Regions from separate parts of the Sinobaca sp. H24 genome, predicted to be linked through region 2. Evidence: riboswitches for the same ligand, from Rfam matches in the RefSeq annotation. Region 2 holds a riboswitch; each other region holds the start of a gene.
What was found. A riboswitch is a leader RNA that binds a small molecule or an ion and turns the genes downstream of it on or off. The one in region 2 is predicted to bind glycine.

Region 1 (3,274 bases), on a different contig from region 2:
TTTACTTATTACACCACATTTATGATGGAAACAGGTTTTCATTAGAAATGCCGTTTTTTTCAAAACAAAAAGGCTCCCATCGAGAGCCTTTTTGTTTTGTATTCTAGTATTGTTTTAAGAAAACCCATGAAGAAAAGGGTTAGAGGCCATCTCATTTCCAATCGTAGTAACATTCCCATGGCCGCAGGCAACAGAAGTTTCTTCAGGAAGCGGCATAAGCGCTTCGTTAATGCTGGTAATAAGCGTTTCGTAGTCTCCGCCCGGCAGGTCCGTCCGGCCAATGCCGCTTTCAAATAATACGTCTCCTGAAAAACGGTTTTTGTTTCTTTATGGTAAAAAGAAATGCTGCCCGGTGAGTGGCCGGGAGTATGAAAGAGGGTAAAATGAAAAGATCCTATGTTGAGCTCGGATTCTTTCGTGATAAATACGTCAGCAGGCTCTGCTTTAATGGCTGCATCTCCTAAAAAGCGGGATGACCCATTTTTTTCAGGGTCTGTAAGCCAATCTTGTTCCGATTCATGCAGATAAACAGGTATATTCCATTTTTGACGCACATCTTCTACAGCGCCAATATGGTCAAAATGAGCATGGGTTAGCAGCACAGCCAGAGGTTGAAGGTTATTATCGGATAGCCAGGCATTTAGTACATCTCCATGTCCACCTGGGTCAAAAATAACGGCTTCTTTATTTTTATTAAATAACACATAACAATTTGTCTGCAGGGGGCCTAACGGTATTTGCTTCCAATCCATAATCAAGAGGACTCCTTTCGTTTGCCGGTCTATCATTTATTGTACGTTAAAAAAAATATAGGTGCAAAATAAGAAAACAAACGGTATAATTAAATCAATATCATAATTGTTTGAAAAATGTAAATAGAATACTGTACATATTAAAGGGGGTAGACCGCATGGCTTTAGGTGTAACACTTTTAATAGTGGCAATCCTGTGTGCTCTCGCTGTAGTAAGAGAATTAAGACGCCGTAATTTTTTTGCTGTTGGTTTTGCAGGAGTCGCTTTTTTAGTCTTTGGATGGTTTTCCGTCATGACGTTAATCAGCGGGGCACCAAGCATATAAAAAAGAATATCGACGGATGACGATAAAGGGAGAGCCCGCATACAGAGGAGCGGCGCCGAAGGAGCAAACTGCAGCAGCAGTGAATCTCTCAGGCAAACAGACTTTTATCCGACGAATCTCTGGAGAGTGCCCGTGAGCGGGCCACCCACGAAGACAGTCTCATAGAGATGAAACTTTCTGGTTTTAGGACAGAGAAACCCATATCAGGGGTTTCTCTGTCTTTTTTGTTTTTACAAATGAAGGAGGATATACAATGCCATTGCAGACACCGCTCTACACGCTATATGAAAAGTATGGGGCAAAAACAACGGATTTTGGAGGCTGGGAGCTGCCGGTTCGTTTTAGCAGTATTAAAGAAGAACATGAGGCGGTAAGAACAAAAGCTGGATTGTTTGATGTCTCTCACATGGGAGAAGCCATTGTAGAAGGGAAAGATGCAGAGGCTTTTCTGCAGAAAATGCTTACCAACAACCCGGCTTCATTGGAAAATGGCAAGGCCATGTACACTTTTTTGTGCAATGAACAGGGAGGGACGATTGATGACCTGCTTGTTTATCAACTGAATGAAGAAAAATATTTTCTCGTACTTAATGCAGCCAATACGTCGAAAGATGTTGACTGGCTTACGGAGCATGCCGGGCCGGACGTTCAAATAAAAGATATATCAAAAGAAACAGCTCTTCTTGCCCTGCAGGGACCTGCAGCAGAAGAAAATTCTACAGACATTAACACAAACTAACTTAAAAGAAATCAAGCCTTTTCGATTTTCTGAAAAGACAGAGCTTGCTGGGTGCCGGGTGCTTGCAAGCCGCACCGGCTATACGGGAGAAGATGGATTCGAAATTTACTGCAAAGCAGAAGATGCTGCGGGTATATGGGAGACGATCATGGAGGCAGGGGGCCCGCACGGTCTTTTGCCGGCAGGACTCGGAGCCAGGGACACGCTTCGTTTTGAAGCGAAGCTTCCTCTGTATGGACAGGAACTTTCTGATACCATTTCTCCTCTGGAGGCAGGAATGGGTTTCGCTGTGAAGCTGAAGGATTCCAGAGAATTTATTGGAAAAAAAGCACTGCAAAAGCAAAAAGAGGCCGGAGTTCCGAGAAAACTTGCTGGAATTGAAATGATCGATAAAGGTATACCCCGCACTGGCTACACCGTATTTTCTCCTGACTCCAGAGAAGTGGGCTTTGTCACTTCCGGAACGCAGTCTCCTACTCTTGGAAAGAATGTCGGTCTCGTTTTAATAGAAGCAGCAGCGGCAGAGTTGGGCAGTGAAGTTATTGTTGATGTTAGAGGCAAGAATAAAACAGCAAAAGTCGTACCGGTTCCATTTTATAAAAAAGGATAGGAAAGAGGAGGAATAAAAATGGATTTTCGATATTTGCCCATGACAGAAACCGATAAGCAGGAAATGCTAAAAACTATAGGAGTTTCCACTACAGAAGAACTTTTTGCCGATATTCCGGAAAAGATACGGTACAAAGGGGAAATGAAACTGCGTGCCCCATTGAATGAAACAGCATTAATGAAAGAACTGCAGCAGTTGAGTAATAAAAATGCTGATCTGCAGTCGTACCCCTCTTTTTTAGGCGCAGGAGTGTATGATCATTATATTCCTTCGATTGTTGATCATGTTATCAGGCGTTCAGAATTTTATACAGCTTACACTCCTTACCAGCCTGAAATTTCCCAGGGAGAGCTGCAGGCTATTTTTGAGTTTCAGACAATGATATGTGAACTAACTGGCATGGACATTGCCAATTCATCTATGTATGACGGCCATACCGCCCTTGCCGAAGCGGCACTGGTTGCAGGAAGCCAGCACAAAAGTTCCTCGCGGAAAATTTTAGTGTCGGAAGGTGTTCATCCGGAATCGCTGCACGTAATCGAAACCTATGCTTCCGGGCCGGGAATTATAGTGGAGACCATTCCTCTTACAGATGGAAAAACAGATATGGACGAGCTGGAAAAACAAATCGACGAGCATACAGCCGGTGTTATCCTTCAGTATCCTAATTTTTACGGCTCGATTGAAGATCTTCAGTCTGCAGAAAAACTAATCCACCAGCATAAATCCTTATTCATCGTATCAAGTAATCCGCTGGCACTTGGCGTACTGAAATCACCCGGCTCATTTGGTGCCGATATTGTTACCGGCGACGCCCAGCCTTTTGGTATCCCAACCCAGTTTGGCG
Region 2 (3,274 bases):
AAGGCTGTATTTACGATATGCTTATGGCTCCGCTCGAACACAGCCGCTTTAGGCAGATACGCCGCGGGATGCTCGAATCTGTTAAAGGACATGTGCTTGATATCGGCTCTGGTACAGGTGCTTCGATACCTTACTATCAGCAGGCGGAAAGTGTCACCATGCTGGAGCCGGATGCCGCTAAAATCAGACGCATTTCCCGTAAGAGAAAGCATGGGGAACTCTACTGGGCAGAAGCTTCTGCTGAATGCATTCCTTTTCCTGATAATACGTTTGATGAAGCCGCCGCCTTTCTTGCGTTCTGCACAATCCCGGATCCCGTACTCGCTCTCAGCGAAACTGCTAGAGTCGTCAAACCAGGGGGGCGCGTACAGTTATTTGAGCATGTTCGAATGGATCATCACCCAAAGGCGGCGGCGCTCCAGGATTTTCTAACACCAGCCTGGCAGCTGGCCGCAGAGGGCTGTCAGCTGAACCGGCCGACCCGGCAGCTGGTGGAAGAAAGTCCGCTGCGCATCAATCAGGTTCGTTCATTATACGGCGGACTATTTCTCATTATAGAAGCTTATGTACCTTCTGGAGTCAGTCCCCTGAAGTAAGCTCCTCCACCTGAATATCAAGCTGTCTTTCCAGCGAAACTCCGTCATTAAACCAGAATTTCTCCAGTGGCACCATATATATCTGGTCGTTTTGATAAGCAGGCAGACTTTTCCAAATGGAACTCTCCATTAATTGTTCTGCTTCTTCCACGCCGCCTTCCTCATAGACAGTGACAAACATATGGTCCGCTGCATAGTCGGGCAGTGCTTCCAGAGAAAGCGCTGCGAACTGTTCGCCGGGATCCAGTACTTCCTCCTGAACGAGGTCAGGAGCAGGCAGACCCAGGGTTTCGTATAAATTATAGGAGCCGCGTCCCGGTGTGGTGTGGACGTATATTTCCTTCGCAGATAATTCATACACTCCCACGGTTTCGCCGGAATCAATAATATCATTGATTTGTTCCTGGGCGTCTTCGGCCTGCTGTTCGTAGGAAGCAATCCATTCATCTGCCTCTTCTTCACGACCAAGCATCTCACCGAAATATGCCACTTCTTCTTTTGCATCCATCTCCGCCCATGGTGCAGTAACCGTTGGAGCAATTTGTTCGAGCTGGCTGATAACATTTTCGTCTAAATATGTAGGGGCTACAATAAGATCCGGTTCCATTTCCAGGACCTTTTCCACGGAGGGATCTCCTACATCTTCCGCATCAGCCAGTTCCTCTCCCAGCTGTTCGGAATTGTTTTTTATTGTAGAATCCACGCCTATGGGCTCAATACCTAAAGCAAGAAGGTCGCCGGCGAATTGCAGCGCAATAACACGCTCCGGATCTGCCGGGATTTCCACTTCACCATTTTCAGCGGTAACGGTTCTCGTGTCACTGGATTCCTCAGCCTGTCCGGCTTCTCCGGTATCGCTGTTTTCCTCAGAGCCGCTGTTTCCGCAGGCGGAAAGAAAAAGCGCAAGACAGAAAAGAAAAACAGAAGCTGTCGTCCATTTTTTCAACATATACATACACATCCTTTATTGATATTGAAAATCATTATCATTTAAAACATAACAGGAATATTTTTGTTTGTCCAGATATAATAGAACGTTGACTTTAAGAGAATACAGCGGTATATTCAAAGAAATAATATGTTCGGCAAATGACAGCAGGGGGAGAGACCGGTTTAAGTATCCGGCACCGAAGGAGCAATTCGCCAAAAAAGCCTTGGCGGCTAAACTCTCAGGTAAACTGACCGCTGCTGGATGCAACTCTGGAGAGAGCCTGCGGGCCGCCAAAGGGGAGCTTCCTTGTTTGAAGCAAATCTCTCAGGTAAAAGGGACAGAGAAAAGGCAGAAGAAATTCTGGCTTTTCTCTGTCCCTTTTTTGCGCGGTGAAGCATTACTGGATAAGAGAAAATCCATCAATCCAATAAGGAGCGTGGGTTTAATGAGTTTTGACAGTTGTTTTGATATTATCGGACCAATTATGGTAGGACCGTCCAGTTCCCATACAGCGGGTGCGGTTTCGATTGGACGATTCGTTTATGAATGGCTGGGGAACGTACCGGAATGGGCAGAAATCACCTTATATGGTTCTTTTGCCGATACATTTCAAGGGCATGGTACTGATAAAGCGATTGTTGGCGGACTGCTGGGTATGGATGCTCGATCACACGGTATACGTGAGTCACAGAAAGAAGCAGAGGACATGAAAATGAATATTATACTAAATCCAATGACTGACGTGGGATGGGACGGTCATCCGAACACTGCTGTTATTAAAGCTCACTTATCTGGACAAACTGTAATAGTAGAAGGAGCTTCTATCGGCGGAGGGCTGTCAGAAATCCGCTCGCTCAATAATGAACCAGTACATATTGCAATCGCAGCCGATGCAGCATTAAAACTAATTGCAGCCGACTTTAAAAAAAGGAGGACAGATATTCATGATGAAAGAGCGAATGAAGGATATAGTTGAGGCAGCAGAGGCAGGAAGCAGTTCTATAGGAGAATGGATGCTTAACCGGGAAGTTATTCGGTCCGGCAGATCAGAGGAAGCAGTTCGTCTGCAGATGAAAGAACGGCTGCAGGTAATGAAGCAGGCTGTCCAAAAAGGAACAGCTAATACCTGTGAATCCGAAAGTGGTCTTTCGGGCGGTGATGCCTCCCGTATGAACGACTATGTTCAACAGGGCACACCGTTGTCCGGAACTTTAATCAGTGACGCTATGCTGTTTGCGATGGCTGTCTCAGAGAGCAATGCCCGCATGGAAGTGATCGTTGCTACGCCTACTGCAGGCTCAGCCGGTATACAAAGCCGAATACCCTGTGATGAAGTGATTGATACCGTGCATCGCATTGGAAGCAGCATGCCGTCTGCTTTAAAAGAAACTTCCAAAGGCGGACTTGCGGTAACCCCTGCCGGACAGAAAGCGTCAGCAGCGATGGCGGCCAGGCCTTGTTCTTTTTAACAGGGGATTAGAGAAATGCCTTCTTTTCTATGATATGATAACACCTATATGAGTTCGTTTTGCAAAGGAGGATGGCTATGGATCTGATTTTATGGTTATCAATTATTGGCGCCCTGCTCGTTGGCGTGTCGATGCACCGGATCGAGCGCAGCAAAAATGCAAAAAAACGGCATAAAAGCCGGGGGCGGATGCGCACCCGCAGAATCCGCTGATTACGAGATTTCCAAAATAAGCTGTTTTTTTCAGTAAAAAAGCCCGTTTCCTCTTAGTAGAGGAAG
Region 3 (3,274 bases), on a different contig from region 2:
TTGATGAAGCCGCCGCTTTTCTTGCTTTTTGTACCATTCCGGATCCCATTCGTGCGTTACATGAAACCGCGAGAGTAGTGAAACCCGGGGGACGGATACAACTTTTGGAACACGTTCGTATGGACAGCCACCCGAGAGCGGCAAGGATTCAGGATATTCTAACACCGGCCTGGGAGCGGGTGGCGGAAGGATGCCAATTAAACCGGTCGACCCGGCATCTTGTGGAAAAAAGCCCGCTTCGTCTGGAACGTGTCCAATCATTATACGGCGGTCTGGTCCTTATACTGGAAGCGTATGTGCCGTTCTAAATTATTCCTCGGACGTCAGCTCATTTACAAGGATATCCAGCTGTTTCTCCATGGACACACCGTCATTAAACCAAAACTCTTTATGATCTACCATATGAATTTGATCGTTTTCATAAGCAGGCAGGTTTTTCCAGATCGAGCTTTCCATCAGTTCCTCTGCTTCCTCTACGCCGCCTTCTTCATATACTGTGACAAACATATGATCCGCTGCATATTCAGGGAGGGCTTCAAGAGAAAGGGCGGCAAATTGCTCGCCGGTATCAATCACTTCCTCCTGCACAAGGTCTGGAGCAGGGAGCTCAAGCGTTTCGTATAAGTTATACGTTCCGCGCCCCGGGGTGGTGTGGACATATATTTCTTTAGCAGACAATTCATACATGCCGACTGTTTCCCCAGACTCAATAATATCGTTTATCTGTTCTTTCGCATCCTCTCCCTGCTGTTCGTAGGAGGAAATCCATTCTTCGGCTTCTTCTTCGCGGTCCAGCAGCTCACCAAAGTGAGCGACTTCTTCTTTTGCATCCATTTCCGCCCACGGTACGGTGATCGTCGGGGCGATCTGCTCGAGCTGACTAATTACATTTTCCTCTAAATATGTAGGAGCCACGATAAGATCAGGTTCCATCTCCAGTACTTTTTCAACAGAAGGATCACCAACATCTTCTGCGTCAGCAAGTTCCTCTTCCAGATGATTGGAGTTGTTTTTTAACGTGGAGTCGATTCCGATTGGTTCAATGCCTAATGCAAGAAGGTCTCCTGCAAACTGAAGCGCGATAACACGTTCTGGATCTGCCGGAATTTCCACTTCACCGTTACCGGCTGTTACGGTTCTCATACCGCCGTCTGCTTCTTCTGTTTCCTGCGCACTGCTGTTTTCCTCAGAATCACTGCTGCCGCAGGCAGCAAGAAAAAGCACAAAGCAGAACAGAAAGGCTGAAAAACCTGCCTTTTTAATATACATTAACATCCACCATCCTTTATTGATATTGAAAATCATTATCATTTAAAAATATAGCAGGAAATTCTTTCCTTGTCTACATGCAATATGCAGTTGACTTCAAGTGAGGACCACGATATATTCAAAGATATAAACCGATCGGCAAATGACAGCAGTGGGAGAGACCGGAGGGTACCAATCCGGCACCGAAGGAGCAATTCGCCAAAAAGGCCTTGGCGGTTAAACTCTCAGGTAAACTGACCGCTGCCGGATGCACCTCTGGAGAGAGCCTGCGGGCCACCAAAGGGGAGCTTCGTTCAAGAAGCTAATCTCTCAGGTAAAAGGGACAGAGGAAAGGCAGAAGAAATTCTGGCTTTCCTCTGTCCCTTTTTTGTATAGTAAAGCATTACCGAGGCAGAGGAAACGCTGAATCCTAAGAGGAGCGTGGATTTAATGGGATTTAACAGCTGTTTTGATATTATTGGACCGATTATGGTGGGACCATCCAGTTCCCATACCGCAGGTGCCGTATCCATCGGAAGGTTTGTTTATGAGTGGCTTGGCGGAGTTCCGGACTGGACAGAGATTATGCTTTATGGATCGTTTGCAGATACGTACCAGGGACATGGCACGGATAAAGCAATAGTAGGAGGACTTCTTGGTATGGAGGCTGCATCCCACAGCATACGTGAGTCGAAGCGTTATTCCATAAAAGAAGGACTTGTCGTTAAGATGAATCCCAGAACAGACATAGGATGGGAAGGGCATCCAAACACGGTCCATATTCATGCAAACCGCTCCGGATATTTTACAGCGATAGAAGGTGTTTCAATCGGAGGAGGTCTTTCCGAAATAAGGAGCATCAACGGCGAAGCGGTTTGTATCGACATCCCGGCAGACAGTAATATTAAACAAATAGCTGATACTTATAAAAGCAGATTGGCTGGCCGACTATGACAACAGAACGAATGAAAGATATCGTCAACGCGGCTGAAGCAGATTACCTATCCATTGGAGAGTGGATGCTGAACAGGGAAGTTTCACGCTCCGGCAAAACGAAAGAAGCTATTCTTCTGCAAATGAGAGAACGGCTGCACGTTATGAAGAAGGCCGTACGCCAGGGCATCACGAATACAGAGGAGTCAGAAAGCGGCCTTTCCGGCGGCGATGCCGCCCGAATGCAGCACTATACGCAGCAGAACGTGCCTTTATCTGGAAAATTAATCAGCGACGCGATGCTGTTTGCCATGGCCACCTCGGAAAGCAACGCCCGGATGGAAGTTATTGTAGCAACACCTACTGCCGGATCCGCGGGTATTCTTCCCGGAATCCTGCTGTCACTCGAAGAGAACCAGCATATCAGCGAGAACCAGATAACGATGGGCTTGTTTTCAGCAAGTGCCATTGGCTATGTGTTTGCCAATCATGAGATGATCTCCGGTGCTGCCGGCGGCTGTCAGGCAGAAATCGGCTCGGCCGCAGCAATGGCAGCCGGTACAATTGTAGAAATAAAAGGGGGGACTCCCACTCAGGCCTCCGATGCGGTGGCGATAGCGATGAAATCACTGCTCGGTCTTGTATGTGATCCGGTAGCCGGCCTCGTAGAAGTCCCGTGTGTAAAGCGTAATGTCATCGGCACTTCGATTGCATTCAGCGCTGCTGACATGGCATTAGCCGGTATTCAAAGCCGCATTCCGTGTGATGAAGTTATTGATACAATGCACCGCATTGGAAGCAGTATGCCTGGTTCGTTGAAAGAAACGTCCAAGGGCGGATTGGCAGTAACGCCGGCCGGACAGCGAGCGGCTTCTGCGATGGCGGAAAGACCCTGTTCTTTTTAACAGTGCAGGAGGGAAATGCTTTCTTTTCTATGATATGATTAAACACACATGAGTTCGCTTGGAAAAGGAGGATGGCTATGGATCTGATTTTATGGTTGTCAATTATTGGTGCGCTGCTTGTTGGTGTTGCGATGCACCGGATCGAGCGAAGCAAAAACGCAAAAAAACGGCATAAAAGCCGCGGCCGG

Region 1: another riboswitch for glycine. It lies ahead of gcvT (glycine cleavage system aminomethyltransferase GcvT); the one in region 2 lies ahead of MMY81_RS08280 (serine dehydratase beta chain).
Region 3: another riboswitch for glycine. It lies ahead of MMY81_RS29340 (serine dehydratase beta chain); the one in region 2 lies ahead of MMY81_RS08280 (serine dehydratase beta chain).

What each region holds. Positions count from the first base shown of each region.
Region 1 is NZ_JALBWT010000027.1:40,212-43,485, forward strand. Features, by position in the region: partial or broken gene MMY81_RS24320 (DUF2626 family protein) at 1-45, shown strand, start outside; partial or broken gene MMY81_RS24325 (MBL fold metallo-hydrolase) at 115-752, opposite strand; gene MMY81_RS24330 (DUF2759 domain-containing protein) at 911-1,078, shown strand; glycine riboswitch at 1,095-1,192, shown strand; partial or broken gene gcvT (glycine cleavage system aminomethyltransferase GcvT) at 1,332-2,427, shown strand; gene gcvPA (aminomethyl-transferring glycine dehydrogenase subunit GcvPA) at 2,446-3,274, shown strand, end outside.
Region 2 is NZ_JALBWT010000004.1:198,911-202,184, reverse strand. Features, by position in the region: gene MMY81_RS08290 (class I SAM-dependent methyltransferase) at 1-596, shown strand, start outside; gene MMY81_RS08285 (iron-hydroxamate ABC transporter substrate-binding protein) at 580-1,545, opposite strand; glycine riboswitch at 1,686-1,791, shown strand; gene MMY81_RS08280 (serine dehydratase beta chain) at 1,973-2,503, shown strand; gene MMY81_RS08275 (L-serine ammonia-lyase, iron-sulfur-dependent, subunit alpha) at 2,472-2,996, shown strand; gene MMY81_RS33305 (hypothetical protein) at 3,074-3,208, shown strand.
Region 3 is NZ_JALBWT010000043.1:23,344-26,617, forward strand. Features, by position in the region: gene MMY81_RS29330 (class I SAM-dependent methyltransferase) at 1-308, shown strand, start outside; gene MMY81_RS29335 (ABC transporter substrate-binding protein) at 310-1,269, opposite strand; glycine riboswitch at 1,412-1,519, shown strand; glycine riboswitch at 1,522-1,598, shown strand; gene MMY81_RS29340 (serine dehydratase beta chain) at 1,699-2,202, shown strand; gene sdaAA (L-serine ammonia-lyase, iron-sulfur-dependent, subunit alpha) at 2,199-3,086, shown strand; gene MMY81_RS29350 (hypothetical protein) at 3,158-3,274, shown strand, end outside.